2 regions of the Brevibacillus composti genome follow, and region 1 is predicted to be linked to the other one. Evidence: riboswitches for the same ligand, from Rfam matches in the RefSeq annotation. Region 1 holds a riboswitch; the other holds the start of a gene.
What was found. A riboswitch is a leader RNA that binds a small molecule or an ion and turns the genes downstream of it on or off. The one in region 1 is predicted to bind FMN.
Positions count from the first base shown of each region.

Region 1 (14,941 bases):
AAAAGAACGAGTACATCCCTTCATTTCCTGAATGACTGAAGTGGGCGATCTGTACTTCTCGTACAAATGGGTCTGCATACTGTTGCAAATAGCGGATCGCTTCCGCAGCAGCCTTCTGCTCCGGAAGATTTCCTCTGATTGATGGGGGGCCTTTCAGGATTTCCACCAGTTCGCCTGTGGTCGGCTCCACTAACACACTTACGGATTCATCATGTGCCCATACATACCGAATGTAGGACTTGGTGTCTCCTCGTTTTTCCTTCTTCTCTTTTAGGTCCTCACTTGAAATCTGGAGGTGAAAGGCTTGATTTAAAAGGATAGCCGCCTCTTTTTTGGAGGGGACGGCAACCATTTGTTCTGCCGCTCTCACCGGAATCGGTGTGACTCCCTGACTGCTGTCGCGATCGTAATTGGAGGTGTACCTGATTTTCCCTGAGTCGGCGTAAAAGCTGACGCTTCCGGAAAATCTCACCGCTGGCGTATATTCGAGAATGGGTCCCGTTTGAGCAACCTCGCCGGTAAAGGGGTTTCTCACCACGATATTTTCAACATAACGCAGCCGCATATGGGATGAGATGGACTTTTTTAATGCTTCCACCGATATCGCGTCGGCAGGGTCTGCGGCTTTTGCCAGATCGACCTCCATATCTCGACCGGATGTTGAATAACCGATCACTTTGCCAGTTGAATCAACCTGGATGGAGATTTGGCTGCCCAAGAGTGGAATGCCGTTGATGAAGCGTTGGAAGACCACGGCATGAGAATTCGAGATGATTTTGTACGAGCGGCTGTCCGCACCCAGCATCCCATAGAGAAATGAAGTGGCTTTCGTTTTTGCCAGAGTGGTGGAGGGGTCCATGGGACTGAGCTGGGGAGCCCGCTGGTGGAACTGATACCAGAGCAATTCTCCCGTTTGGGGATGTATGCTGATATGGGCTTGCTGATCTTCAGCCTTATACAAGCGAAGGTCGTAGACAGTATCCAAGCTCTCACTCTGAACGGTCAAGCCTTTGAGTTCAGGCACTTCACGATACAGCTTCGCCAAGGTATGATGGGCCAAATCCCCTATGTCGCGTGTAGTCATCCGCACAACTTCGGGAAAAGGGATGTGTTCATCCTCACTTCCATGAACGATCAAAAAGAAGGGAATCAGCAGGCTGAGGCAGACAAAGGCGCTTTTCGCCATCCAGAGCAGGCCCGTTTGCCGCTTTCGCCGGTAGGGCAGGGAGTTCTCATGCTTGCGTAATGCCTCCCTTATGTTTTGTTGGGCTTGTTGCCCCAGTCGGTAGCGGGGGGCTTGCTTTAACAGGTTCATGAGCTCATCGTCATTTGACAGAGGACGCAAGGATATCCCCTCCTTTCTCCGGTTGCGTCATCAATTTGCGCAACTCTTTTAATCCTCGATGCAAAGTAACATGGACCTTCGATTCGCTCCAATCGAGGATCTCCGCCGTCTCCGCAACGGAGAACCCTTGAATCCCGCGCAACAGGATGACTTCCCGATGGGTTTGTTTGAGCTGGCGAATCGCTCCGTACAAGAAGTGAAACTCTTCGTTACGCTCCGCAATCTCATCCGGCCCCTTTTCTTCGCTGCGAAAAAAAGGAAGGAAGGATGACAATACGGATCTTCTCCATTTCTCCTTCCTGACATGATCAATAGCCAAATTTCTGGCGATGGAGAACAGCCAGGTTTTGCGTGCAGCTCTCCCCCGAAACTGATGCTTGTTGAGCATGGCTTTCATAAATACTTCTTGTACGAGATCCTCTACATCGTGATGTCCGGTAAAATAGACCAGGAAGTTATACAGATCGTGACTATACAAGGTAAACCAAGCCTCAACATCGTGTTGAGTCTCCTCCAAAGTGACCCCCTCCTATGTTCGTTATGTATTAGACGAATCACTCCTATTTTCCTTACATGAATATTCCCTAACAAAAAGACAGGGCATCATGCCGCTGAACGGAAACAAAAAAAAGGTACAGTCCCCGGTTGGGAAACTATACCTCGCCTTCCTTTTTGGTGAAAGACTTTTCGTTTATGACGCGCTGCAGATTAGTCGTCGTTGGAGCTGTTGAAAATCATGACGTATTTGACCAGCTCCAGCACGGAGATCAGGGCTGCGGCCACATAGGTGAGGGCTGCTGCGCCCAGTACCTTGTTTACGCCGCTCTCTTCGTAATTGCGGATAAAGCCCATTTTTACCATCATCGTTTTGGCCCGGCTGCTGGCGTTGAACTCGACCGGCAGGGTGATGAGCTGGAAAGCGACCGCTGCCGAGAAGAAGATAATGCCCAGGAGCAGCAAGTTGGTCATCTGGAAGAAGAAACCGCCCAACAAGAGCAGAGGCGCTACACCGGATGTCAGGTTGACGATCGGGAAAATGCGGTGGCGCGCAACCAGCATCGGATAGGATACCTTGTGCTGCACGGCGTGGCCCACTTCGTGGCACGCGACAGAGATAGCTGCAATCGAATTGCCCATATATACGGGGTCGGACAGACGAACGACACGGGAAATCGGATCGTAGTGGTCTGTCAGCGTACCCGGGATATGCTCCACCGGAACATTGGTCAAGCCGTTGGCGTCCAGCATGCGGCGGGCGGCTTCGGCACCAGTCATGCCGGATGAAGCGGGAACATCAGCGAAGCGGTTAAACGTGCCCTTGACGCGGAATTGCGCCCAGAGGGACAGGCCAAATGCGATGATGATCAGAAAGTCCATCGGGTGAAAAAACATGAGAAACCACTCCTCATTCTTCTCATTTACAAATAATTAGGAACGAAGCATACAACCTATTCTGCCCTACACCTAAGTCTACGATCAAATGCTGCGGCAGTTTCATTTTTTCTCTGATCTTATTGTACAATCACTGACCAACTTTGACAATATTCATGAATGCTTATATGCGAATATAAAAAAGGCTCTCCGGGTGCGGAGGCCGTTTTGAGAGGGCCTTTTTGAAACGAAAATCGCATGCCCCTCGGAGCGGGCACATGCGATAAGCATTCTAACGATCGTGATGTTGGGTTTTATGATGCTCCGTTTTGCGCGGATTTTGAAAGCCGACGACCTCCATCATCTTGGAGCTCATCTTGGGATCCATCGTTTTTTCCGGTGCTTGCGGGTAGGTCTTCTCGCCTTTGGACATCGCAATCCCTCCTGCTGTGGTATCCTGTCGCCGTTAGTATGCGCAGGGGAGAGATTCGCCGGACAGGGAATATCTTCCTCTATCCTGCCTACAGCGCCGCAAACGAGCGGTCTACCGCAGCAATCGTATCCTGGATGTCTTTTTCCGTGTGAGCGGTCGTTACGAACCAGGCTTCGTACTTGGACGGAGCCAGGCAGATGCCCTCGTCCAGCATCAGTTGGAAGAAGCGGGCAAAGCGTTCCCCGTTAGCAGCCTGCGCGGTATCGTAATCGTAGACGGGCTGGTCGGTAAAGTAGACGGCAAGTGCCCCTTTGACGCGGTTCACTTGAATGGAGACACCGTGTTTTTCCGCAGACTGTCGGATTCCGGCTTCCAGCATCGCCCCGAGGCGCTCGAACTCCTCGTAGACGCCGGGCTGTTGCAGCACTTCCAGGCAGGCGATGCCCGCGCGGATCGACGCCGGGTTTCCGGCCATGGTGCCGGCCTGGTAGGCGGGACCGAGCGGAGCCACTTGTTCCATGATCTCGCGGCGGCCGCCGTAAGCGCCGATCGGGAGTCCGCCGCCGATGATTTTGCCCAGTGCCGTCAGGTCCGGTTCGACGCCGAGCAGATTTTGCGCCCCGCCGTAGCAGAAACGGAAGGCCGTGATCACTTCGTCATAGACGACCAGCGCCCCGGCTGCATGGGCGATTTCATTCACGCTTTCGAGGAAGCCGGGCTTTGGCTCGACGATGCCGAAGTTGCCGACGATCGGCTCCACCAGAATGCAGGCCGTCTCCGCTCCCCAGACGCGCATCGCTTCGCGGAAGGCCTCGATGTCATTAAAGGGCACGGTGATCACTTCATTGGCGATGCTCTGCGGGATGCCGGCGCTGTCCGGGATGCCCAGCGTAGACGGGCCGGAGCCGGCCGCGACCAGCACCAAGTCGGAGTGGCCGTGATAGCATCCGGCGAATTTGACCACCTTCACCCGGCCTGTGTAGGCGCGGGCGACGCGGATGCAGGTCATGACTGCCTCGGTACCGGAGTTGTTGAAGCGAATCCGCTCCATCGACGGAATCGCCTCGCGAATCATCGTGGCGAACTTGATCTCCCATGGGGTGGGCGTGCCGTACAATGTGCCGTTTGCCGCCGCTTCCGCGATCGCTTTGGTGACATGCGGATGGGCGTGGCCGGTGATGATCGGGCCGTACGCTGCCAGGTAATCAATGTATCGGTTTCCGTCTACATCCCAGAAGTAAGCGCCTTGGGCGCGTTCCATCGTGACGGGGGCGCCGCCGCCTACCGCTTTGAACGAGCGGGAGGGGCTGTTAACTCCCCCGAGAATCACATCCAGGGCCTGTTCGTGCAGACGGGCTGATTGATCACGTTTCATTTCTTTCCCTCTTTCCTCGCAAAAGTCCATCCCCATCTTATCACACTTGGGCTTGGGGCAAGAGCGCGAAAAAGGAAAATGTCCTGCCGTGGATGTCATCTTCACGAAGGATCGCCGCCGGACAACCCCAAACAATTCCCAGCACATTGATTTTTGCAGATTTCTCCCTGCTCATATACACTATCAATGGTGTCTTATTCAAATGTGCACAAAAGGGCGGTTTTTCATGATACGAGTCAACCATTTGCAAAAAGAATTTCGCATTCATCAAGCCCGTGCAGGTTTGAAGGGTGCGATGCGCGATTTGTTCAGCAGGGAGTACAAGACGGTAAAAGCGGTCGATGATCTCTCCTTTTCCGTAGAAGAGGGGGAAATGTTCGCGCTGATCGGCGAAAACGGAGCGGGCAAGTCGACCACGATCAAGATGCTGACGGGCATTCTCAACCCGAGCGGCGGCGAAATCGTGATCAACGGCCTCGTCCCGCAGAAGCAGCGGGAGGAGTACGTCCGCTCCATCGGCGTGGTGTTCGGACAGCGCTCCCAGCTCTGGTGGGACCTGTCGCCGCTGGAGTCATTCCGGCTGCTCAAGAGCGTCTACAAGGTAGACGAGGCCGAAGGGCAGCGCTGGCTGGACCGGCTGATCGAAGAGCTGGACATCGCCTCTTTTGTCAGCCAGCCCGTGCGCAAGCTGAGCCTCGGACAGCGGATGCGCTGCGAGGTGGCGGCCGCTCTGATTCACAAGCCGCGTCTCTTGTTTCTCGATGAGCCGACGGTTGGCCTGGATGTATTGGTAAAACAGAAGATTCGCGAGTTTTTGCGGAATCTGAATGATACCGAGCATATGACCATTCTGCTAACCACCCACGACGTCAGCGATATCGAAGCCCTCTGCAAACGGGTGCTGGTAATGGACAAAGGCAAGCTGATCTTCGACGGCCTGCTCAGCGACCTGAAGGAAAAATGGGGGAGCGGGACAGAGGTGGCTTTTCAGTTTAAAAAACGAACGACCCAGGACCAGCTTCGGGCAGCCCTCGGGGAACTGCCCTGCGAGATCCTGCAGGATAATGACTTTGCCCTGCGCGTCAGGGTGACCCGCAGCCAGGAGATGCTGCCGTATGTCCTGTCGACCGTCATGTCATCGTTTGAGGTGAGCGATGTGAAGATTCTGGAGGCCAGCACCGAGGATATCGTGCGGAATATCTACTCCACCGACAGCGAGGTAGCCAGCCATGGGTAAGCTGTACCTGGAGCTCATCCGCATCCGTTTTCTCACCATGCTGGCGTACCGGGTCAATTACTACAGCGGGATTATCATTTACGCGATCAACATCGGCGCCTACTACTTCCTCTGGGGCGCGATCTACGGGGGACAGCAGCAGCTCGGCGGACTTTCCGTGGAGCAGATGACGGCGTACGTCGCCGTCGCGTGGATGTCCCGGGCGTTTTATTTCAATAACATCGACATGGAGATGGCGCAGGAGGTGCGGGAGGGGAAAGTGGCGATCGAGATGATCCGCCCCTACAATTACCTCTCCGTCAAAACGGCGCAGGCTTTTGGCGAGGGGATCTTCCGCATGATCTTCTTCGCGCTGCCAGGCATTTTCCTGATCAGCCTGCTGATTCCGTTTCAATTTCCGGGGACGCCTGCAGCCTGGGGGATGTATCTGATCAGTCTGATGTTTGCCTTTGTCATCAATACGCAGATCAATTTGCTCACCGGCCTGTTTACCTTTTTCCTCTTCCGCAATGACGGCATGATGCGCGCCAAGCGGGTGATCGTGGATCTCTTGTCCGGACTGGTGCTGCCGATCAGCTTTTTCCCCGGGTGGGCGCAGACGGCGATGGGCTATCTGCCTTTTCAGGCGATCAACTACTACCCCAGCGTCATATTTACCGGGGCGATCCCGCCTGAGCGGGCCTGGCAGATGATCGGCCTGCAAGCGGTTTGGGTCGCGGTCATTCTGGTGCCGATCCTGGTCTTGTGGCGCAAAGCCCAGCAAAAGCTGGTCGTGCAGGGAGGGTAGAGAGATGCGCGAGTGGAAACATATCCTCGGCATTTTTGCCGATTATCTGGGACAGTATTTCAAAACGAGGCTGGCGTACCGGGCCGATTTCCTCGGCGAACTGGCCTCCAACCTGATCTATGAGCTGATCAATCTGGTGTTTATCGTGGTCGTCTTCCAGCATGTGCCGCTCCTCAATGACTGGTCGCGGGACGAGATTATCTTCATCTACGGATTTTTCCTCATTCCGTACGCGCTCTTTTCGATGTTTTTCGGGTTCTGGGACTTCAACGAGCGCTACATCATCCGCGGGGAGATGGACCGCGTCCTGACCCGGCCGCTCAACAATTTGGCCCAGGTCTGTCTGGAGTCCATCGCCCCCGACCGCATCTTCGGCGTGGTGACCGGGCTGATCATCATGGGCTATGCGGCTATTCGGCTGGAGCTGTCCTTCACCTGGTACGACCCGATCATCTTCCTGGTGCTGGTCGCAAGCGGGGTGCTGATCTACGGCGGCGTCTACACGGCGATCGCGGCGGTCAGCTTTTTCTCCGACTCCCGCACAGGGATCTCGCCGATGATCTGGAATATTCAACAGTACGGCCGCTATCCGGTGGACGTCTACAACAAAGTGATTCGCATCGTATTGACCTATATCTTGCCGTTTGCTTTCGTCGGGGTGTATCCGGCGGCCTACTTCCTTCGCAAGGAAGCCTGGTATGTCTACGCCGCCTTTACGCCCATTGTCGGAATCGTCTTTTTCGCCATTGGGATTTTCGTGTGGAATTGGGGCGTTCGCAAATACAGCGGTGCGGGGTCTTGATCGATCGGATGATGGCCCCTTGACCGCCGGCGGTTGGGGGGCTTTCTCGTGTTTTTTGCCTGGTACTACGAAAAAGTTATCGCTGTTTTCCTGGAGCTGTTGCCCTTGTTCATCATCCTTTCTCCGTACCTGCTTACGGAGGTGTGGACCCGCCTGTCCAGGCGAGGGCATGTCTGACGGGAGGGTACGCATGGAGTGCAATTGGCAAACTTCCCTCATTGTCAAATCCGGGAAAGCCACTTATAATACGTGTGTATAAAAAATAAATACATTCCTTCGGGGCAGGGTGAAATTCCCGACCGGCGGTGATCGCCGTGCGATTGGCACAGCGTAAGCCCGCGAGCCTCCCGGATGCGAGATGTCATCTTGGAGTGCAGGATCTGGTGCAAGTCCAGAGCCGACAGTACAGTCTGGATGGGAGAAGGATGACGACAGTACGTGTATGCAGCGTGCTTGTTTGCTTGTGCGCGGGTCGCGAGATTCAGGGGTTTTTGGCGTTTGCCGGTACCCTCTGGTTTCTTGTACCCGAATGTGCAGGTTTCTTTCGTTGTCTTTGCCTAGCGGTCTACGCCCTGAGGAGATTTATCCTCAGGGCTTTTCTGCTTTCAGAATGGTTGGAATCGCCGAAAAGGAAAGCAGGAAGGATCGAAAAGGCGAGGGCTTGCGATGGCCAATAGGAAAGCCGACGTTTTATTCGGCTGGACATCGCCAGGCTCAGACGAGAAAGAGCACAGGCGCGAGGCATGGAGACGCGTGTGCTGTTGCCATTCCTCAAAGAAGGAAGAACCACATGAGGAGATGGTTGCAGATGAGAGAAACAGCGATTCCAAGATCGCAAGCGACGCAGCGGCTGGTGACGATTCCCATGCTGGCGGCGGTCGCATTCGTGCTGCAGTACCTGGAATTTCAGGTGCCGCTGATGCCGACGTTTTTGAAGCTTGATTTTAGTACGTTGCCGGGTTTGATCGGGGCCTTGATGTACGGACCGATGGCCGGCGTGATCGTGGAAGTGCTGAAAAACGCTCTCCACATGTTGTTTAAAAACACAGACGGCCTATTGATCGGGGAGCTGGCCAATGTCGTGGCCGGCGCCAGCTTTATCGTCGCGGCGGTCTCCCTTCAGCGCTTGGGACAGGGGAAAAAGAATTTCCTCGCCGGCCTCGCTCTGGGCACGCTGCTGATGACAGCGGTCATGGCTGTTGCCAATGCCTATCTGCTGCTGCCCGCTTACGCCGCGCTCTACCAGGTATCGCTGGAGCAGCTGGTGGCTCAGTTCCAGGCGGAGAGTGTCTGGTCTTTGGTCTTGTACGGCATCGTGCCGTTTAATCTGATAAAAGGCGTGCTCCTGTCGCTGGTGGCCTATCCGCTGTACGCCAAGCTGGCTCCGCGGCTGCGCATCCGTTCGGGAAATTGACTTTCGAATATCCTTTTGCTACCATAAGGCTAGAAATTTTGGCTGCGTCTCCCCTATTGGCGAGCGCGCCTGACCATTGATTAAAATCAAAAGCAATGAACGGAATCGCAGGTCCGATCGTGCTGCAGAGAGTCGACCCTTTGGCTGCAAGGTCGATGCACTGATGGCATCTGCTCCCCATCCGGAAGCTGCTGGCGAAGAGCCATGCCGGTGTGCCCGCCGTTAACGGGTCATGAGCGGATCGCGATGTGCATGCATGCACGAGCGGTCAATCAGGGTGGTACCGCGGGTTTCTCCCCCGTCCCTTTGTGGGATGGGGGATTTTTTCATTTTTTCCAAGGAAAAGACCAAAAGGAGTGAGCCTACATGAAAGAGGAAAAATCATTTGTCAAAGAAATTACCCCGCAGGCGGAAGACTTTTCCCGCTGGTACATCGACACAATCAAAAAGGCGGATCTGATGGATTACACGCCTGTGCGCGGCTGCATTGTGTTCAAGCCGGACGGGTACGAGCTGTGGGAGCGCATCCAGGAGGCGATGGACAAGCGGTTCAAGGAAACCGGGCACCGCAATGCCTATTTCCCGATGCTGATCCCGGAATCGTTTTTTCAAAAGGAAAAGGAGCACGTCGAAGGCTTCAATCCGGAGCTGCCGTGGGTGACGGAGGCGGCTGGTGAAAAGCTGGAGGAGCGGCTTGCCCTGCGTCCGACCTCGGAGACGATGATCGGCCATATGTACAGCCAGTGGATCCAGAGCTATCGCGATCTGCCGGTGCTGATCAACCAGTGGGCCAACGTCTTCCGCTGGGAAAAGCGGACGATGCCGTTTCTCCGGACCTCCGAGTTTTTGTGGCAGGAAGGGCACACCGCCCATGCGACGGAGGAGGAGGCCCGCCAGGAGACGATGCAGATGCTGGATGTGTACAGCGAGGTCGTCGAAGGGCTGCTCGCCATTCCCGTCTGGAAGGGACAGAAGACGCCGAGCGAGCGTTTCGCCGGAGCGGTCGATACCTACTCCATCGAAGCGATGATGAAAGACGGCAAAGCCGTGCAGGCAGGCACCTCCCACTACCTCGGGGAAAATTTCGCGAGAGGCTTCGAGATCAAGTACCTGGACCGCGACAACCAATTCAAATACGTACATACCACCTCCTGGGGCACTTCCACCCGCCTGATCGGTGCGATGATCATGGTGCACGGCGATGACCGGGGACTGGCGCTGCCGCCGCGGATCGCACCGACACAGGTCGTGATGATACCGGTCGGCCCGCTCAAGCTCCGGGAAAAGGTGATGGAGGCATTCGATCCGCTCTTTGACCAGCTGAAAGCGGCGGGTGTCCGGGTGCGGGCGGATCTGCGCGAAGAGACCCCCGGCTGGAAGTTTAACGAATGGGAGATGCGCGGCGTCCCGATCCGCCTGGAGATCGGCCCGCGCGATGTCGAAAACGGCCAGGTGATTCTGGCCCGCAGGGATACAGGAGAGAAGATCACCGTCGCCCTTGCGGATGCCGTATCCGCTGTGGGCAAGCTGCTGGAGGAGATTCAGCAGAATATGTACCAGCGCGCCGTCGAGTTCCGGGAGGCCCACTCTCACTACGACATCGACAGCCTGGAGGCTTTGAAGCAGCATACAGAGGAAGCGGAAAAGGAAAACCGTGTCGCCGGGTGGGTGCTCGCCGGCTGGTGCGGCGATGACGGGTGCGAGGCAAAGGTAAAGGAAGAGACCAAGTTCACCTCCCGCAACATTCCATTCCATCCGCCTGTGCAAAAAGAAAGCTGCATCTGCTGTGGCCAGAAGGCAGCGCATACGGTCTGGTTCGGCCGTGCCTATTGATCGACGATCGGCGGGCTGCTCGCCAACGCGCGGGTAGGCCCCGCCCAAGCCGGTCATTGGCTGCGAAGGGCTGGCAAACAGAAAAAAGCCATGTCGAGAGCAGAGGTCTGCAATCGGGATGGCTTTTTCGCGCGGGTCACTTACTCATTTCCGAAGAGGAGCTCTTTCATGCCTCGTTGTCTTCAAAATCCTCGTCAGCGCTGTCGCCTGTTGGTTCGGGGGGCGTCAGCGGGAACAAGACATCAAAGAACTTAAACTTCCGGCGGTCTCCTTCGTTTTTGTGCCCTTTGTACTTTTTCAGAAGTTTGCTAATTTCCTCGACAAACTCGTTTCTTTCATCCTGGTTTAAATAAAATTCAGTCAAATTGTAAGCGAATGTATCCTTGTACTCCTTGCGTACATCGACATCACTGGCTACAAAGCGATTGAGGGTTCGCACCAGGTCTTTTTCCGTCGTGCGAAAAGGGGTGAACATGATATCGCTCAATTGCTGCGCATTTTCTTCGATCATGAGGCGCAGTTTGACCTGAATCACTTTAGCCACAGGCTCGTAGTATTTTTCTACGATCGAGCCCTTTACTCGTGTGTCTACCTGCTGCAGCAAACCGACGCGCACGAGTTCTTTCACATGATAGTGAAGACGGGCGGCGTTTTCTCCCAGTTCGGTTGCAATTTGCTTAGCTGTTCGAGGCTCCAAGTCCTCAAACAATTGCAAAATTTTCACACGTTCAGGTATAGCAAGTGATTTAAGGGCTTCTGGGTCGGTTACATCAAAAAATTCTTTCATCGCCATTCTTCACCATCCAGCTGACTTTCGCAAATTTTATTTTTCTTTATGAACACTATCCCTTAATTCTAGCGTTTTCTTGTCCGAAGCGCAATGCCGGATGAAGATGAAGACAATGTCAGCATGTGGTAAACTTAAAACCAAAGAGGCGCAAGCCATCTTGAAAGGAAGGGATTGGAATGGTCGCAGTAGGACAAGCGGCGCCGGATTTTACGCTGCAGGCGAGCAATCAGCAGGAGATATCGCTCCGGGATTATCGCGGCAAATCTGTTGTGCTTTATTTTTATCCAAAAGATATGACACCGGGATGCACGACGGAAGCGTGCGATTTTCGCGATTTCCACCCCGATTTTGCCAAGCTGGATACGGTTGTGCTGGGGATCAGTCCGGACGATGTGAAATCACATGACAAATTTACGGCAAAGCATGAGCTGCCTTTTCCGCTGCTTGCGGACACCGATCACAAGGTGGCGGAAGCCTACGGCGTCTGGGTGCTGAAAAAGATGTACGGACGGGAGTACATGGGGATTGAGCGAACCACATTCGTCATTGATCCGGAGGGAAAGATCGCCAAAGTGTGGCCCAAGGTGAAGGTAAAAGGGCATGTGCAGGAGGTTCTCGCCTTCATCCGCGAAGAGCTGAAGCCCTAAGCGGAGCGGGAAGAGAATCAATCTGAAGATCGGGAGTGTCGAATCATGAGTCTGTCAACCGCATATATGGTAGAAACCTTTTGTCAACTGGCGAACACGCCAAGCCCTACCGGCAATACATACAAAGTCATGAACTGGATTCAGCAAGAGCTGGAGCGGCTGGGGGTTCCCCATGTCGTGACCCATAAAGGGGCCGTGCTGGCTACCGTGCCGGGGACCGACGACCAAAAGCACCGCCTGCTGACCGCCCATGTGGATACGCTGGGAGCGATGGTGAAGGAGATCAAGGGCAACGGCCGGCTGAAGCTGACCCTGATCGGCGGCTTTACCTTCAATGCCATCGAAGGGGAGCACTGCACGATCGAAACAGACAGCGGCCGCCTGTACACGGGCACGATCCTGTCTACCAAAGCATCGGTTCACGTCTACCGGGAATCGGGGAAAATGGAGCGAAGCGAGAGCAACATGGAGGTCCGCCTCGACGAGAAGGTGAAGACCAAGGAAGACGTGCTCGCTCTTGGGATTCGCGTCGGCGATTTTGTCTCGTTTGACCCCCGCGTCACCGTCACCGAGTCCGGCTTTATCAAATCCCGGCACATCGATGACAAGGCGAGTGTCGCCGTCTTGCTCGGGGTGCTGAAGCACATTCGGGAAACCGGGCTGACGCTTCCTTACACCACTCATTTTCTGATCAGCAACAATGAAGAAATCGGCTACGGCGGCAACTCCAATATCCCGGAGCGGGTAGTCGAGTATCTGGCCGTCGATATGGGAGCGATCGGGGACGGACAGACGACCGATGAGTTCTGCGTGTCGATCTGCGCCAAAGATTCTTCCGGTCCGTACCACTATGGACTGCGCAAGCATTTGGTGCAGCTGGCGGAAGAGCAGGGACTTCACTATCAGGTGGATATTTACCCCTACTACGGCTCCGATGCCAGCGCGGCGCTCAAGTCCGGCCATGACATCGTGCATGGCTTGATCGGGCCGGGCGTAGATGCCTCCCACTCTCATGAGAGAACCCACACGGAAGCGCTGGAGAATACGGGCAAGCTGGTGCTGGCTTACCTCCAGTCGGAAGTCATGCAAGCATAGGAGAGATAGAGAATGGGCGATATGTACCGCTGGGCGGATTACTACGATTTGACACAACGCGGGGTGGCGGGAGACGTCGAATTTTACCTCGACATGGCGCGCCAGGCGGACGGCGAGGTGCTGGATTTGGCATGCGGCACAGGGCGCATCAGCATTCCGATGGCGCAAGCGGGCCTGTCCGTGACCGGTCTCGATTTATCGGCCGAGATGCTGAAGCGGGCGCAGGAAAAAGCCGAGCAGCAGGGAGTGAGCGACCGGCTGAAACTGGTGCAGGGAGACATGCGCTCGTTTGATTTGCAAAAAAGTTTCTCCCTGATCATGATCCCGTTTCGCTCTTTTCTCCATCTCCTGCATATACAGGAACAGATGAAGGCGCTCAGTTGCATCCGCAAGCATCTGGCTCCGGGAGGAAAGCTGGCATTTAATGTATTTGTTCCAAAAATTAGCCATTTGTATGAGGAAAGCGAGAGAATGTCGCTGCGCAGCACCTATCGCCTGGAGACGGGAGAAGAGGTGGCCATGTGGGATTACACACGCTACGACCATTTTCAGCAGCTGTCGGAAGTGACGCGCACCTACGAGCGGATCTCTCCGGAAGGGGTCGTCTTGGAGAAGGTGGTGGGACGATTCACCCTCCGTTACATTTTTCCGGCGGAGCTGCATCATCTGCTCCGACTGAACGGTTTTAAGGTGACGCAGCGCTACGGTTCATTCGCCAAAGCGCCGTTCGACGCTTCCAGCAGCGAATTGATTATTGTGGCTGAACTTATTTAGACAGTGGAGAAAAATCCTGCTGTCGATTTCCGGGGAAATAACAAGAATGGGGGTTCGGGCATGAAAATTTACACCAAGTCAGGCGACAAAGGGGAGACCTCGCTGGTATTCGGCGTACGTGTGCCGAAATTTGCTGATCGTGTCGAGGCGTACGGAACCTGCGATGAAGCCAATTCCAGCATCGGCTTGGCCTTGTCTTTGCTGCCGGAAGGGGAGGAGTGGAAGGAGCTGCGCCAGGTCTTTCACATCATCCAGACCAAGCTGTTCCACATCGGAGCGGAGCTGGCTACGCCTGCGGGCAAACAGGTGGGCTGGCCGATTCAGGAGGAGGACGTCCTCTTCCTGGAGGCGGAGATCGACAAGCTGGACGCGACGCTGCCCCCGCTGGCCAACTTCATTCTGCCGGGAGGACATCCGGCAGCCGCTGCGTTTCATATCGCCCGCACCGTCGTCCGCAGAGCGGAGCGCAAGGCCGTCATGGTGGCGCAGCAGGAGGAAGTGAACGGTGCCGTGGTCAAGTACCTCAATCGATTATCCGACTATCTGTTTGTCGTGGCGAGGCATGTGAACCGCACGACGGGTCATGTGGACCAGAATTTGCACGAGTAGGATACAGATCGGGGTGCCCGGTCGCTCGTCAGCAGGTGGCAGGTTGTTCCGGGTGGAGCAGCTTGCCACCGCTTTTCCCGCCTCTATATCTATGAACCGTCGGACAAGGAGGCGCTGCTGGAGACGTTGAGGGAAAAAGGATACCGCCTGGAGTCGCTGCCGTTTCCAGTGCAGCTGTGGTCGGGCAGACGGGCTGTCGGTACACCAGCGGACGGAATCGAGATCGAAGCGGTGACTGAGGCGAACTTTGAGGAGTGCATGCAGGTCGAATCGATTGCCGAGTTCGGCGGCCGGGAGATCCGGGAAAAGGCTTTCGCCATGGAGTTCGCCCATCCTGATTTTGTTCACTACCTCTTGCGCGTGAAGGGAGAGCCTGCGTCTTCCTTGTGCCTCTTTCGGGCGGGGCAATATGTGCGCGTGGAAAATGTG
Region 1 is NZ_CP066308.1:3,614,113-3,629,053, reverse strand. Features, by position in the region: gene JD108_RS18265 (YcdB/YcdC domain-containing protein) at 1-1,345, opposite strand, end outside; gene JD108_RS18260 (RNA polymerase sigma factor) at 1,326-1,862, opposite strand; gene JD108_RS18255 (zinc metallopeptidase) at 2,054-2,737, opposite strand; gene JD108_RS18250 (hypothetical protein) at 3,009-3,149, opposite strand; gene JD108_RS18245 (glutamate-1-semialdehyde 2,1-aminomutase) at 3,238-4,524, opposite strand; gene JD108_RS18240 (ABC transporter ATP-binding protein) at 4,751-5,761, shown strand; gene JD108_RS18235 (ABC transporter permease) at 5,754-6,548, shown strand; gene JD108_RS18230 (ABC transporter permease) at 6,553-7,350, shown strand; gene JD108_RS22620 (hypothetical protein) at 7,399-7,527, shown strand; FMN riboswitch at 7,619-7,780, shown strand; gene JD108_RS18225 (ECF transporter S component) at 8,159-8,764, shown strand; gene proS (proline--tRNA ligase) at 9,131-10,597, shown strand; gene JD108_RS18215 (winged helix-turn-helix domain-containing protein) at 10,764-11,384, opposite strand; gene bcp (thioredoxin-dependent thiol peroxidase) at 11,564-12,034, shown strand; gene JD108_RS18205 (M42 family metallopeptidase) at 12,080-13,129, shown strand; gene JD108_RS18200 (class I SAM-dependent methyltransferase) at 13,142-13,903, shown strand; gene JD108_RS18195 (cob(I)yrinic acid a,c-diamide adenosyltransferase) at 13,964-14,512, shown strand; gene JD108_RS18190 (GNAT family N-acetyltransferase) at 14,639-14,941, shown strand, end outside.

Region 2 (14,941 bases), 1.8 Mb from region 1:
GGTTCCTTAGTTCACGCAGTCACTTGTCGATAATAATCTGAGAAGAAAAGAAATCCGAGGCCTTTAATGGTGTTGTTATCGAGGGCTTTCGCGAGGATGGGGCTATTGGAGATTCTCCAGTAGCTCTTTCTTGTATTTGCGTATTCCCATGCCTTGAACTTTGGGATTCCAAACGAGATCAGCTTTTCGAATTTTGTCCTTATTCGTTTCCATTGTTTCCAGTAGATCATTCGAATCCTTCTTCTCATCCATTCATCCGTTGTTTGGAGCAGGTTCTTCATATCCGCAATCTTGAAGTAGTTGACCCATCCCATGATATAGCGTCTGAGCCTTTCGGCTCTCTCTTCATTTCCCATGCCATTGCTTCTTGCGGTTAGTTCCTTCACTCTTGTTTTCATTTTGGCGATGGATTTGGGATGGATGCGGACTTTCACTTGCCCTCGTTGGTTGTAGAATGAGAATCCCAGAAACTTCACTCGAATGGCTAGGTCCACCACGGTTTTCTCCCGATTTACTTTTAGGAACAGCTTCTTTTCAATGTAGGGGAGAATGTTGGTTAGTGTCCGTTCGGCACTTCGTCTGCTCTTGCAGAAGATGAGTAAATCATCTGCGTATCGCACAAACTTGTGTCCTCTCTTCTCCAGCTCCTTGTCCAACTCATTCAGCATGATATTACTGAGAATTGGACTCAGATTCCCGCCCTGCGGTACGCCGACTTCTGTTTCCTCAAACTTGTGCTTCACGACAACTCCTGCCCGAAGATATTTATGAATTAGTGAAATGACTCGTCCGTCCTTAATCGTTCTTGAGAGTACTTCAATGAGCTTGCTTTGGTTGACGGTGTCAAAGTATTTCTCTAGATCCATATCCACAACATAGCGGTAGCCTTCCTGAATATATTGCTGGCTGCGCCTTATGGCTTGGTGGGCACTTCGTTTGGGTCGGAACCCGAAGCTGTTGTCCGAGAACTGTTGCTCATAGATCGGCGTGAGCATTTGTGCAATTGCCTGCTGGATTACTCGATCAACCACCGTTGGGATGCCCAGGTTTCTTTTCTTTCCGTTCTCTTTTGGGATTTCTACCCTTCGAACGGGATTTGGGCGATATCTGCCCGCCAGGATTTGTTCCTTGATGGTTTCACCGTTTTCTTTGAGATATTGTAGAAGTTCATCTACGCCCATCCCGTCGATTCCGTGTGAACCTTTATTCGCTTTGACTCTTTTGAACGCTTCGTTCAAATTGTCTCTGCTTATGATTTTCTCAAGTAACCTTTCCTTCGACTCGTTTGCGTTGGTGTCGTCGGTTTCAGCTATCCTCTCAGGAACGTGCACTCCCGCATATCCTTCGTGTTCCGCACTATTCTTTTGCGGTGAGCCTTCCGTTGGAAGTTGGCTGCCCTTATCTCCTGTTTCGGTAACATTCATTGACGACCACCTCCTAAGGTTCAGCCCTTCCCTCAAGCCGTCGACTGCTCGAGGTACTATGGCGTCTGCTGACTTCTCATGATAAATCTTGTTTCAACCGTGATTCGAATGTCATCTTCTCACGTCCATGAGACCTCCCACGGTAAGACGACTCACTTTCCTCCCATATACCCGCATCATTTACACCGGAATGTCCGTGTAGTGTATTGGACTTTGCTTTGTCTCGCAAGCTTGTCCCATTCCATATGCCTGATGATGTTCGTGTTCCTCGGGCCGGGATTTTGCCTCCAGCTTCCTTCAGATTCCACCTCACGGTGGACACCCTTGCTCTTGGCTAGTGGTTGGCCACTACCAGCCCCCACAGCGGACTTTCACCGCCTAGTTAGTCGCCATGCGTGGCGCACTAGAAAAAGCCCCTGAAGCATGTTCAGGGGCATAGAAGAAGAAGCCTTTTCACGCTGCTTTTTCAAACAGAGCGAAAGACTGTTCCACCTTCTCCCATCCGGACTTTACCGTCGGCCTTGGGTTTGCACCAAGTCAGTCGCCTGCAGACATGTGTCGGCAAGCGAGTCGCGGGCTTAGACGTGCGTTCGTCATCACCGCCGGTCGGGAATTTCACCCTACCCTGAAGGTTGGCTATTCCGTTTCTAGCATTATAACACGACTTTCCCCATCCCTTACACTTTTTCGAGAAGGAAGTTTTTTCGCTGCCCTAGGGGCGCGGCGGCATCGGCTGTTCATCCGGCCGCGGCACATCGGGTTTTCCTTCGGGATTGTTGTACAAGTACTGCGGCACATCCCCGATAATCAGGGAGTGTGTGATCGGAATTTTCGTCGTAATCGTCTTTTGGTCCGTCGCGAACGGAATGACGATGCGCAAGTCGACTTCCACGTAGACATAGACGGTCGCCAGGACCATGTTGATGCCCGCCTCGCTCAGTTCGGTGTCCAGCATCGTTTTTACGGAGCCAATCGGGACAAAGGTGAGCGGAAGCTCCGGTCCCATCTGTGCCAGAAAGCTGTTTCCCGTCGCGAGACCGAGCGGAATGTAACGGTCTACTTTCTCTTCCTCAAACTCCATCAGTTTGTTTTGTACACGGGAGGTCGTCTCTCCCACTATCCGGGCGTACTCCTTAAAATTGAATTGATACGCCTGAATTCGGCCTTGATTGTCTTTCTCGATTTTGACGATCTGGTTGAAATCGACGCCTTGCTGAGCGATCCGCTTCGTTACAGCATCGGTAATCGCCTGTTTGGCCAGCTGCTCCGCTTTTTGACTGGCGAGAATTTTCAAAGTAGGCTCCAGCCGCTTCTCGATAAACACCAGCATCTGGATACTCAGCGCCAAAAAAATCACCAGCGCAATAAAAAACGCTTTCGTACGAGATAGAGGGTTCTTCCACCTACGACGGGGTCGAAACACGGCCACGCCCGTCACCTCCCAGTTGCTACATCCTATGGCTTGGGAGCGAAAAAAATACGTGACGGTCTGCGGGAAAGGTTCTCCGGCCTAGACACGGGTCTGCATGGAAAGGAAAACCCCCGTCCAGTATGGACAGGGGCATCGAAGCAGTCCGCCGAGATGGCAGAATCGCTATTTGACATGCTCGATCAAGCCGACTGACAGCCAGGGGAATACCGAGAGCAGGATCATAAACAAGATCATGATGACGGCATAGGGCAGCGCTCCACGCACAATCGTGGAAATCGGCGAAGACGGGTCTACGCCCTTCAGCACGAACAGATTGAGCCCAACTGGCGGCGTGATCAAGGCTAGCTCCATGTTGACCACCATGATGATGGCAAACCAGATCGGATCGAATCCAAGCGCCATAATGATCGGATACAGGATCGGCAGCGTGATGACGAGGATCGACACGGTTTCCAGGAAGCAGCCCAGGATCAGCAGCAGGATGTTGATCAGGATGAAGATCACCCATTTGGAGACGGGCAGGCTGGTGGCCAGCTCTGTCATCGCCTGCGGAATCTGCAGCGATGTCAGGATAAAGCCAAACAGCATGGCCCCGACGATGATAAACAGAATCATCGCATTGGTCGCCACAGTCGAGAGCAGTATTTTCTTGATGTTCTCCCACGACAGGCTCTTATACACAATCCCAGCCACCAGCGCGCTGAACACCACGCCTACGGCTGCCGCTTCCGTCGGTGTAAAGACACCGGAGTAGATGCCGCCTATGATCAGGACTGGCATCATCAGGCCCCATACGGCTTTGCGGGTCCCTTGCCAGCGCTCTGTCCAGGTTGCCGGCGCCTCCTTGATATGGCGCATCTTCCAGGCGGCATAGGTCATAAAGATCAAAAGCAGCAAGATCCCCGGCAGCACACCGGCGATAAACAGCTTGCCGACCGATTCGCCTGTAACGGAGCCATAGATGATCATCGGCACACTGGGCGGAATGAGGATTCCCAAAGTGCCGCCCGCCGCCAATAGACCGAGAACCGTTTTCTTCTCATAGCCCCTGGCCGTCATCTCCGGGATGGCAACCATTCCGATGGTCACCGCCGTCGCTACACTGGAGCCGGAGATGGCCGCGAATATCCCGCAGCAGACCAGCGTGGCCAAGGCCAAACCGCCGGGCAGATGGCGCAGCCACCGGCTGGCCATCTCATACAGCTCCTTGCCCACACCGCTGAACAATAGGATTTGACTCATCAGGACGTACATCGGCAAGGCGCTCATAGTGAAGTCATCCAGGGCCTTGTAGGCAATAATCGGAATCTGCGATAGCCCGAGTGCCCCTCCGTTAAACAAATACATGCCGATGGCTGCCAGTACGGCGAGCGCAAAGGCCACAGGCACCCCTACCAGCATGAGGGAGGCCATGCCGCCTGCAAAAAACCAACCCATTACGCCTTTCCTGCCCGGAAATGTAATCAACCAGTTGCAAAAGGAAGGCGAGACAAAGCAGGACTCCTCCGATAGGCAGAAGCATTTCCGGGATGTACATCGGAATTTGCAGCAGAGATGCGGAGGTGAAGCCCAGCTCCATCGAGCTTAGCACATGCTCCCAGCTGAAATAGGTGAAAACCACGCTGAACAGTATGCCGATCACGGTAGAGACGATCAGCATCCACCTTCTCGCAGCCGCGGACACATTATGCAGGAGCAGATCCACTTTGATATGGGCGTCGGCACGCACGGCATAGGCGGAACCGAGAAAACAGCTCCCGATAATCGCGTAAATGGACAGCTCGGTCGCCCAAATGGTGGGGGCATTGAAAAGGAAACGGGAGACGATCTCGAAAAAGATCATCCCCGTCGTCAGAACGATGAAGATTCCGGCGATCATGCCTCCCCATTTAATTAAGCGATCTGCACCGTTGTACAGAATTTGAAAAAGTTTCATCCAAAGTCCCCCGTTTTTCCCTTCTCCTCTGACGCTCTACTGAATGTTCTGGATCTCTTCCAGAAGCTCTTTGCCCAAGTCGCCAGCCGTTTTCACGTACTCGTCCCAAGCAGGCTTGGCCGCTTCCTTCCATGCCGCGAGGTCTGCTTCCGGTACGACGTAGACTTCCATGCCTTTTTCTTTCAATTGTTCAGCGGTAGCCTTGTCTTCCTGTTCAGCCTGCTGGCGAATCCACTCTTCCGTTTCCTTTGCGGTCGTATTGATGAGCTCTTGCGTTTTTGCCGGGAGGTTGTCCCAGTACTTTTTGTTGACGGCGAGCACGAACTCCAGATACGCGTAGTTGCTGATCGTCAAATATTTGGAGACTTCATCGTATTTGCGCTGAACCATGGCAGTCGTTCCCGAGGTGGCTCCGTCAATCGTCTTCCGCTGCAGGGCCATGTATACCTCGCCTGCACCCATGAATACCGGGGCAGCGCCATACGCTTGAATCATAACCGAGGGAATATGTCCGATACTGCGGATTTTCAAGCCTTGGAAGTCTGCCGGCATCTTCAACGGACGAGCGCTGTTGGCAAACTGGGCATAGCCATAGTCGGCAAACAGCAGGACCTTGGCTCCTTTTTTCTCCATCTCTGCTTTCAGCTTGTCGCCCACCGAGCCGGACAGGGCTTTTCCGGCCAACTCATACGAGGTAGGGATCGCGTAGGGAACGTCAAAAATCCCCATGGCCGGGACGACCGATGCCCACAGCGTCGAAGAGTTGACGCCCATCTCTACGCCGCCGGTCAAAATCGCCTGGTTCATCTCCTTGTCGCTGAGCAATTGGCCTGCGGGATATACCTGAATTTTGACATTGCCGCCAGAGCGCTCTTCCACTTTCTTGGCAAAGTCTTCAATTCCTTTGGAGATATGGTGATCCTGCGGAAGATTGTAGGCCAGCCGAATCGTCGCCTTTTCGTACTCCTCGGTGGCCGCTCCACCCGAGCCGGTATTGGCCTGAGGAGCGCCGCCGCTGGTTCCGCTTTGGGCCGCAGGGGCACCGCCGCAGCCCGCCAGCAAACTGCCCAATAATCCTACCGTCGTCAACATCCCAATCCACTTCTTCTTCACTTTCTTTCCCCCCGTTTATTCGCTTTAATAGGCAATCGTCGAATGCTCTTTGTTCTCGACAAGACGGATACGCCCCAGCGGCATTCTCATGGATAGGCCGACCGCGTATTCCGAAGCGTCTAAAAGTTTAGAAAATTCAATTCCCGTTCTTACTTTCATCCTCTCAAACAGATACACGACATCCTCTGTCGCCACGTTGCCAGCCGCGCCGGGTGCAAAAGGACAGCCTCCCAGTCCCCCGACTGCTGTTTCAAACGTGCGGATGCCCGCCGTATAAGCTGCGTATGTATTGGCCAGAGCCAAGCCGCGCGTATCGTGCAGATGCAGACTGAGCCGATCTTGCCCGCACGCTTGGATCAGGCGGCTGCACAGATCGTAGACTTCATCCGGTACAGCGATGCCGATCGTGTCGGCAATGGCTATCTCATCTGCTCCTGCGGCCAACGCCTTTTGCGACAGCTGGAGCACGTCATCGGGATTTACCCTGCCTGCAAACGGGCAGCCAAAGCTGGTCGCGATGGAAAAGCGGACTAAAAGTCCTGCCGCTTTGGCCAAGGGGACGAGTTCCCCAAATGCCTCCAGATTTTGCTCAATGGTCTGGTTGATATTCGTCCGGTTAAAAGCCGGGCTGGCAGAGGTCACCCAATTGACTTCCCCCAACCGGAACCGGGCCGCCCGCTCGAAGCCCTTCCGGTTGGGAACCAGCGCACTGAAGGAGACACCGGCGATTCCATCCAGCGACGAGCAGATCTCCTCTGCATCGGCCATCTGCGGCACGCGGCCCGGATGGACAAAGGAAGTGGCTTCGATCCTCCGCAGCCCCGCATCCGCCAGCATACGGATCAACTGCTGCTTTTTCTCCGTCGGGATGAAGCCCGATTCATTTTGCAGGCCGTCGCGCGGGCCTACCTCGATGATCGTCACGTCTCTGTTCATATGGCTCTCTTCTCCTTCAGCATTGCCAGGACAGCGGGATCGATCTGGAGCAGTTTTTCCAATATCTCTTCATTGTGCTCTCCCAGCGCGGGCCCTACCCACTCATGACTGCCCGGTGTCTCCGACAGCTTGGGCACGATGCCCGGGAACATGACCGACTCTCCATCCGGCAGCTCGATCCGCTCCAGCATTCCCCGCTCCCGGTAGTGCTCGTCCTCCGCAATCTCTTCGATACTGTAGATCGGTCCGACAGGGACGGCTGCTTCATCCAGCAAGCGCTGCGCCTCCCGGAGCGGGTGGCGGCTGGTCCACTCGCCAATCACCTGATCGATGAAGTCGACGTGATCGACCCGCCCCTGATTTGTGGCAAAACGCGGATCTTCCGCGATATCGCTGCGGCCGATCGCATGCATCAAGCGCTTGAAGATGCTGTCGCCGTTTGCCCCGATCACCAGGTATTTTCCGTCTGCACAGAGGTAGGTATTGGATGGGGCAATGCCGGGCAATGTGCTCCCGGTCCTCTCCCGCACCAGTCCCTTCAGGTCGTATTCCGGCAAAACGCCCTCCAACAGACTGAAAACGGCTTCATACAGGGCGACGTCGACCATCTGCCCCTTTTTCTCCGGGGAGAGGTCTCTTGCTCGCAATGCCATCATGCCCCCGATCACGGCGTACAAGCCTGCCGTCAGATCGCCCAGGGCGACACCGGCACGGACGGGCGGACGATCGGCATAGCCCGTCAAGTGGCGAAGTCCGCCGATGGCTTCGGCCACGCTGCCAAATCCCGGTTTATCCCGATAAGGGCCCGTCTGTCCGTAGCCGGAAATCCGCACCATGATCAGACTGGGATTCAGTTCGCTGAGCGCGTCGTAGCCGATTCCCCATTTTTCCAAAGTCCCCGGCCGGAAATTCTCGATGATGATGTCTACCTTCTGCGCCAGGCTGCGGATAATCTCCTGCCCCTCTTCCTTGCGCATGTCGACCGTGACGGATTTTTTGTTGCGCGACTGGACATACCACCAGACAGACGTGTCATTGTGCATCGCCCGCCAGTTGCGCAAGGGGTCTCCGGTTTCCGGCGCCTCCACCTTGATCACTTCGGCACCGAACTCCGCAAAAATTTTCCCGGCGAACGGTGCAGCCACAAGTGTACCCAGCTCCAGTACGCGCACACCCTGCAGCGGCTTTTTCGTTGTCATGGGCCCCTCCTTATAGATCGTCTTGTCGGTTTTGGTTCGTGCTCATGCAAAGCTCAAAATCGCGTTTGATGTGTTCCTCCATGCTCGCTTTCGCTTTGGCGCCATCCTGCGTGCGGATCGCCTCCAGGATCGCTTCATGCTCACAAATAACGGTCTCCGGCCGACGCGGGTGAACCTCCAAAATCGCGTTTCGATAAAAAGAAATCAGCACTTTCAACTCGTTCATGATCTTGGTCAGATAGGGATTTTTGCTCGCTTCCGATATGCGCTGATGAAACGTAAAGTTCAACTCATGGGTCCGGCGAGGGTCGCTCGGATACTGAAGCTCCTTCATTTGCTCCAGAAGCTCCTCCAGTTCACTCAGTTCAGCATCTGTACGGCGCTCGGCAGCATACTGGGCCGCTGGCGGCTCCAGATTGAGACGGCACTCATACAGGTGGGTAAAGTCCGCCAGGGAAGGCTGATAGACCGTCACGCCTCCTTGTGCCTGAACGACGACCAAGCCGTCCTTTTCCAAGCGGCGGATGGCCTCGCGTATCGGACTGCGACTGACACCCGTCTCTTCGCAGAGCCTCTCTTCGATCAGCCGCTGCCCCGGGGCAAGCCCGCCAAACAGGATTTGCTCCCGCAGATATTCGTACACCTGAGACTGGAGTGTTTCACTTCGCTTGATCGCTTTGGCCAAGAACCTCAACCCCTTCTCGATGCATACTGTATTCTGTATACAAAGGTACTGCGCAAATAGTAGCACAATTTTAAATAAGTAGTCAACACTTCGCGCCGGATTGCACCGCCTCTTTTTTGGTGGTATGTTGGGGGACGGGAGTGATGACTGTGCGACTACACAAAGGTGATATTCTCTTTCGCCAGGGAGAGTCGGGGCCGCTGTTCCACATTCGGACAGGCCTCTTTAAAGTGGTCCGGCTGCAAGAGGACGGCTCCCCCTTTTTGTTCAACCTCCTCCTGCCGGGCGAAACGATCCCCCACCATTCCCTCCTGTCTCCGAAGGAATACCACGGGACAGCCATTGCCCTGATGAGCAGCGAGGTGGACGTGATCCCTTGCGACAAGTGGTACCGCTCTCTAGAGGAAGACCCGTACCGGTACAAGGAGATTGCCCTGTTGCTCCAGTCCAAGCTGCGGTTTACCCAGCAGCGGATGGATCAGCTCACCGTCTCTTCTCCCAAAGAGAAGCTGGCTCTCATGCAGGAGTGGTTCCATACCTACATCGGACCCTATCCCTTGAGCGATCTGTTGACGCAGGAGGAAATCGGCCAATTCCTCGGGCTGCGCCGGGAAACGGTCAACCGGTTGCTGCGCCAAACAAAACAAGCACATCCCGGCTGAATCCGAGATGTGCTTGTTGGCTTTCGCAACTACAAATTTTCGGTCATCTCCGACAGTTGGTCGGCTGAGATAGCGACCTGTGAGACCGCCTGGCTCATCTCCTCCATGACGCGGAAGAAGTTCTCCAGCTCTTTTTGGATCCGTCTGCTCTGTTCCTGACTGTCGCTGACGGCACCGTGAATCTCGTCAAAGAACCGGTTCGTCTCGCTGGTCATCGCCGCGCTGGATGCGACCAGCTTCCGCACCTCCGCTACCACTGCGGACAGGCTCGCAGTCTGGGCATTGGTCTTTTCGATCAGTTCGGTTACGCCCGAGACAGAGTGCTTGGTCTGCTCGGCCAGCTTCCGGACTTCCCCCGCGACGACTGCGAATCCGCGCCCCTGCTCACCGGCCCGGGCGGCTTCAATCGCCGCATTCAGAGCCAAGAGGTTGGTCTGTTCGGCGATCGCTGTCACCACATCGACGATTCCGCGAATCTTTTCCGAGATCTCTTCCAGTGTGCGCATCTCCGCCGCGATCCGCTCTGCGCTGTGCTGAATCAATCCCATCTGCTGCTGTTGATTCTCCAGCTTGTCCTTTCCTTCCTCGGAGAGGGATTGGGCCTTGCCGGTGAAACGGGTCCCCTTTTCGACGTAGCTCAATACCTCGTTGGACTGTTCGGTCAATTGCTGGACGGAGGCGCTCGTCTCCTCCGAGACGGCGGCCAATTCATGCGCCGATTGGGAGAGCACGCGGCGCAGCTCGTCTTTTTTGCGCTGCGTTTCCTGGCGAATTTGCTCATGCTGGTTCTCGTATTCCTCCAGTACGATTTGCTGTTCGATATTTAATATCTTTGTGGTCACGATGATGGAGCGCTTGAATTCCGCCTTGTCTCCAATATGGCGATCCAGCAGTTCGATGATGGAGACCAGCAGGTTTTGAAACGCGCACATATACCATTTGGGTTCCAGTCCGATCTTCAGATGCATGATTGCGATGCGGCTCCGCTGCTCGATGTACTGGCTGTCGATCGTGCCGCTGAACATTTCCGTAATATGGCGGGTCAGTGTTTGTTTCAACCGGTCGATGGTGCTGTTTTTTTCGATGATCTCCATCAAGCTGGTTTCCTGCTCAAGATTGGCGTAAAATTTGGTGACAATTTCATCAATATTTTGGATAATGAGCGGCTGGAGCATTTTCGCCACAGCCAGGTCTTCTTCGGTCAAGCTGATCATGGCTAATTGCTTGTGAAGCTCAGCCTGTTTTTCCAGCTTCAACTCTCCCTTTTCCGTCCGCTGCTGGAAGTAGGAGTCTTTCTGCTGCTTGCCTTTCACGTCAAACAAACGGGAAAACGGACACATGGACATGTTCTCCTTTACCTTCATGCTTATTTCACATTACTTTAATAACTATACAATAATTCATCCGTATTTGGTATTCCTCTCCTGGATCATTTGGCCCAGAGAGGAGGATCGTCTATCTCCGTTTTTGCGCAGCTTGCAACAAAAGAGGGCAAATGAGGCACACTATTCCAGACTTGTGAATGACGGTCCCATATGCAAGTGCAAAGGCCTAACGGACAACCGGCGCCTCATACCCTGATAGAAAAGAGGAAGAGGAGGGGTCCGGCCTGAACACGGATCGGCACAGCACTGCCCGCCGTACTCCCAGCGAATCCGCCTTGCGCATGGCTTGCGACTATTTGCTTGCGACCGTCTTTCCCCGGATCTGGGCACAGGCAAAACAGGAGCGGGGCAGCGCTGCATCAACCATTGTCAGGAGCAAAAGGGATGAAGATTCGGCTTGTCCAAAACGGATTGATCACACTCATCGACGATATCGAGCAGACACAGACACCGCCGAATAACGGTTTTTACTGGATCGATGCCTCTTTGTTTGACCTGGCCATCCTGCAGCCGCTGTTTGGCCTGCATGATCTGGCGATTGAGGACTGCATCGACGAAGAAGAGCAGCGGCCTAAGCTGGAAATATACGAGGATCACTATTTTATCGTGATCAACAGCGTGGAATTGGCCGATCAGGACATTTTTTTGCATGAAGTGAATCTGTTTCTCGGCGGCCACTACGTCATCACCGTCACCAAGCATGATATCGGGCTGCAGCCGCGCATGCTGCAAATCGTCCGGGAAAAAGAAATCAACCATGCGGATTCCTTTCTCTACTACCTGGTGGATCACATTGTGGAGCGATATTTTGACGTAATCGAAAAAATAGAAGATCTGATTGAAAAGCTGGAAGAAGAGATCCTGGTGAACGCGAAAAAAACGCAGCTTCATCAGATCATCGGGCTGAGAAGCGAGGTTCTCTACGCGCGGAAAATGCTGCTCCCCCAGCGGGAACTGATCGACGCGCTGCATAAAAAAGACCTCCCGCTCATCGACAAGCGCCTGCGAAAATACTTTGGCGACCTCCTGGAGGATGCAGTCAAGATCGTCGAGAGCTTTGAGACCTTTCGCGAACTAATCGGCAACCTGCGGGAAGCCTACCACTCGTCCGTAGCGGGGCGGGCCAACGACATCATGCGCATCTTTACCGCATTGACGACCATTTTCATGCCGTTGACCATCGTGACCGGCATCTACGGCATGAACTTCGACTACATGCCCGAGCTGCGGTCGCCGCACGGCTACTATATCGTCCTGGCTTTCATGGCCGCTCTCGGTGCAGTTATGTATCTGATTTTCAAGCGAAAGGAATGGCTTTAAAACAGATCGTCGCAGGAGACGATCATCAGATGGAGGCGCTTGGACAGGTCGTACTCAAAGGGCTCGACCGGCTGGCCGTGTTCATCGTACAGAATGCGAACGACGGGCCTGCTGGGCGTGCCCTTGTTGTAGTCGACGACGACGCCCGATTCCTTTGTATTCAACACGACGGACAAGCCCAGCGGGTACAGCGCGATCGTGTCGCGGAAGCGCTCCACGAAGCCTTTGTCAAACAGCGTGCCTGCGCCTGTGTACAGCATTTCCATCGCGACGTGAGGCAACATGGGCGCACGGTACACGCGATGGGTCGTCAGGGCGTCAAAGACATCGCAGACGGCCATCAATTTGGCGTAGGGATGGATTTCTCCCTCCTTGAGCCCGCGCGGATACCCTGTTCCGTCCAGCCGTTCGTGATGCTGAAAGGCGCAGTGGGCAGCCAGGAGCGGAATCTCCTCCTGCCGCCGGAGCATCTCGAAGCCGATCTCGGTATGCTTTTTCATTACATGGAACTCTTCTTCCGTTAAGCGTCCCGGCTTTTTCAGCACCTCATCGGGTATCGACATTTTGCCGATGTCGTGAAGCATGGCCCCGATGCCGATCTCCAGCAGCTCTTTTTCTCCGAAATCCGATTTGAGCGCGAGTGCGGTGGAATAGAGCATGACATTAAAGGAATGCGCAAAAATATAATGGTCAAACGCACAGGCATCCGCCAGCAGGTTCATCGCCGCGTTTTTTCCCTTGAGCTCATCCTGCACCTGGCTCAGCACCTGCCGGATCTGCCGGCCGAATTGCCTGTCCGCAAACATATTCTGCCATTTTTGCGGGCTGTGGCTGGAAGCCCGGAAGGCATCGTTGATCAATCCCATCGCTTCCCGACGAGTTGCTTCGGATACAGGCGCTTCCACCTGAATATCCGCTGTGCGACTATCCTGAATGTATAGATTGGTGACATTCATCTGGGTCAGCCTGTCGATCATGCGCTGGGTCAGCTCTACGCCCGAGCCCACCAGAACGGTGCCGTTCTCCGCGTAGACGGAGCGGGCGAGAACATTGCCTGGCTGACATTTATGTATAGAGAGCAGTCTCATTATCCATTCTTCGCCTTTCTGCCAAAAAGTAACTCTATTATAGCTCGATTCGAGCCGGTTCTACATGTATTTTTCAAATGATGTAGATTTATGTCGAAAAAACGCCTCGTCGCAAGGACAAAGGCGTTTTCAGGATTAAAACATCCGGCGTATGGCGTCTCGGCCAATGGTTCCGGCCGTAATGCCCAGTTTCTCGGCGGTGACCGTCACCGATTCCAGCGGCGCGTCCAACAATTGCTCGATGGTCTTGACGCCGACGGCCCTGCCGGCAATGATCTCCCGGTCGGCCAGTTTTTCATTTAACAGTCCGACATCCAGGGCACCGCACATAATATATCCCTTATCGGTTGTAACCGCCAGCAGTGTAGTCTTGGGCAAGCGAACCGTGACAGCGATGGCCGTTCCCTCTGAAAAGTGGATGGGTTGTACTTCCATCATCTTGAGATTCCTCCTTCTTTTCGCTTTACACACAGGCGCGTTACCATCGTATGTCATTCGCCCGCAAGTGGTGTCTGTGCCTAATGCAGGATAGCAGGGGAAGGCCGTTCATCATCCATGGCTACCTTGCGCTTCATGACCTCGACCATATACGACGCCAGCATATGAAACAGCTCATCTTCGTCCATTTCCGCCACCAGCTTCAGCAGATCCTCGTGCGACTGCTCTTCCAAGAGTCCGACGATCACGGCCACGATGTCTTCCTCCGCACCGTTGAAATGCCCTTTGTACAATTCGTATACTTCGTCTAAAAACCGCATGGCTGCCTCCTCCTTTTTTCCCTGTTAGCATGCCCCAGTTGCGGGACTGATCTGCATCCGATCAGCGTCCGATCTGTGTCAGGAGCTGGCCATCATCAACCACCGCGGCTTCTGGGCGGCGGCCAGCAGCTCGGCGTCTCCCAATGTCTGGGCGAGGATCTCGCGCAGCATCTCCGGCAGGTAAAAACGGACGTGCTCCCCCTCTGCCAGATCGGGAAAAAGGCGGTTCAGCATAAACATATCCACGGTGCCCACCCGGTAGCTCCGCTCCTTGTCGAGCAGTTCGCCATTTACCTCGATTCGGGTAATCCTCGGCTGCTCTCCCTCTTCGTACCAGACCTGAAGGCCATCGATCCCCATCCAGCCTGTCACTTTCCCCCGGAAGCCGAATCCGCGCAATTCCCGCCGCACGGTCTCCGGCTGGATGGATTGCGCCAGCAACCTCCAGAGCTGCTCGCCTGAGAGTGAGACGGCACAAGGCTTGATCGGATGGGGCAAGCAGCGGAGCAAATCGCGATAGCTCACCTTTCCCTTGGAAAGCGGCGCGAGCAAAAGGCCGTTATTGGCCATCCCCACCTCGGCCTTCGTCCACTTCCGCAACGAAGCGGCCAATACCGATCCAAAGACGGTCTCCTCCATCCAGGAGACGTCGAGATCGACAGCGAGCTGGACGGCTGTCTGCTCCAGCATCTCTTCGGTCAGCAGCTGTTTTTGGGCGAGGTATTCCGCCAGCTCTCGCTCCGGCAGGTACGCCTCGGAGGCAAACAGCTCCGCAGAGGCTTCCATCACCTGCTTGGCCTGGCGATCCCATACCAGCCGGACATGGCCTACCTTTTTGCCCAGCACCCCAGTCTGCGCGATCAGCGTCTTCCCGATGCGCTCTCCATGCTCCAGCTGGTGATGCGTGTGCGCGCCCAAAATGATGTCTACTCCGTCCAACTCTCGGGCCAGCCGGCAATCTTCGGGATAGCCGAGATGGGACATCAGGATGATCACATCGACG
Region 2 is NZ_CP066308.1:907,032-921,972, reverse strand. Features, by position in the region: gene ltrA (group II intron reverse transcriptase/maturase) at 12-1,424, opposite strand; FMN riboswitch at 1,911-2,061, opposite strand; gene yunB (sporulation protein YunB) at 2,137-2,862, opposite strand; gene JD108_RS04845 (TRAP transporter large permease) at 3,019-4,293, opposite strand; gene JD108_RS04840 (TRAP transporter small permease) at 4,190-4,792, opposite strand; gene JD108_RS04835 (TRAP transporter substrate-binding protein) at 4,829-5,905, opposite strand; gene JD108_RS04830 (hydroxymethylglutaryl-CoA lyase) at 5,930-6,841, opposite strand; gene JD108_RS04825 (CaiB/BaiF CoA transferase family protein) at 6,838-8,040, opposite strand; gene JD108_RS04820 (GntR family transcriptional regulator) at 8,051-8,725, opposite strand; gene JD108_RS04815 (Crp/Fnr family transcriptional regulator) at 8,875-9,387, shown strand; gene JD108_RS04810 (globin-coupled sensor protein) at 9,417-10,733, opposite strand; gene corA (magnesium/cobalt transporter CorA) at 11,157-12,092, shown strand; gene JD108_RS04800 (HD-GYP domain-containing protein) at 12,089-13,180, opposite strand; gene JD108_RS04795 (YunC family protein) at 13,316-13,618, opposite strand; gene JD108_RS04790 (DUF6154 family protein) at 13,699-13,938, opposite strand; gene JD108_RS04785 (bifunctional metallophosphatase/5'-nucleotidase) at 14,017-14,941, opposite strand, start outside.
Region 2: another riboswitch for FMN. It lies ahead of ltrA (group II intron reverse transcriptase/maturase); the one in region 1 lies ahead of JD108_RS18225 (ECF transporter S component).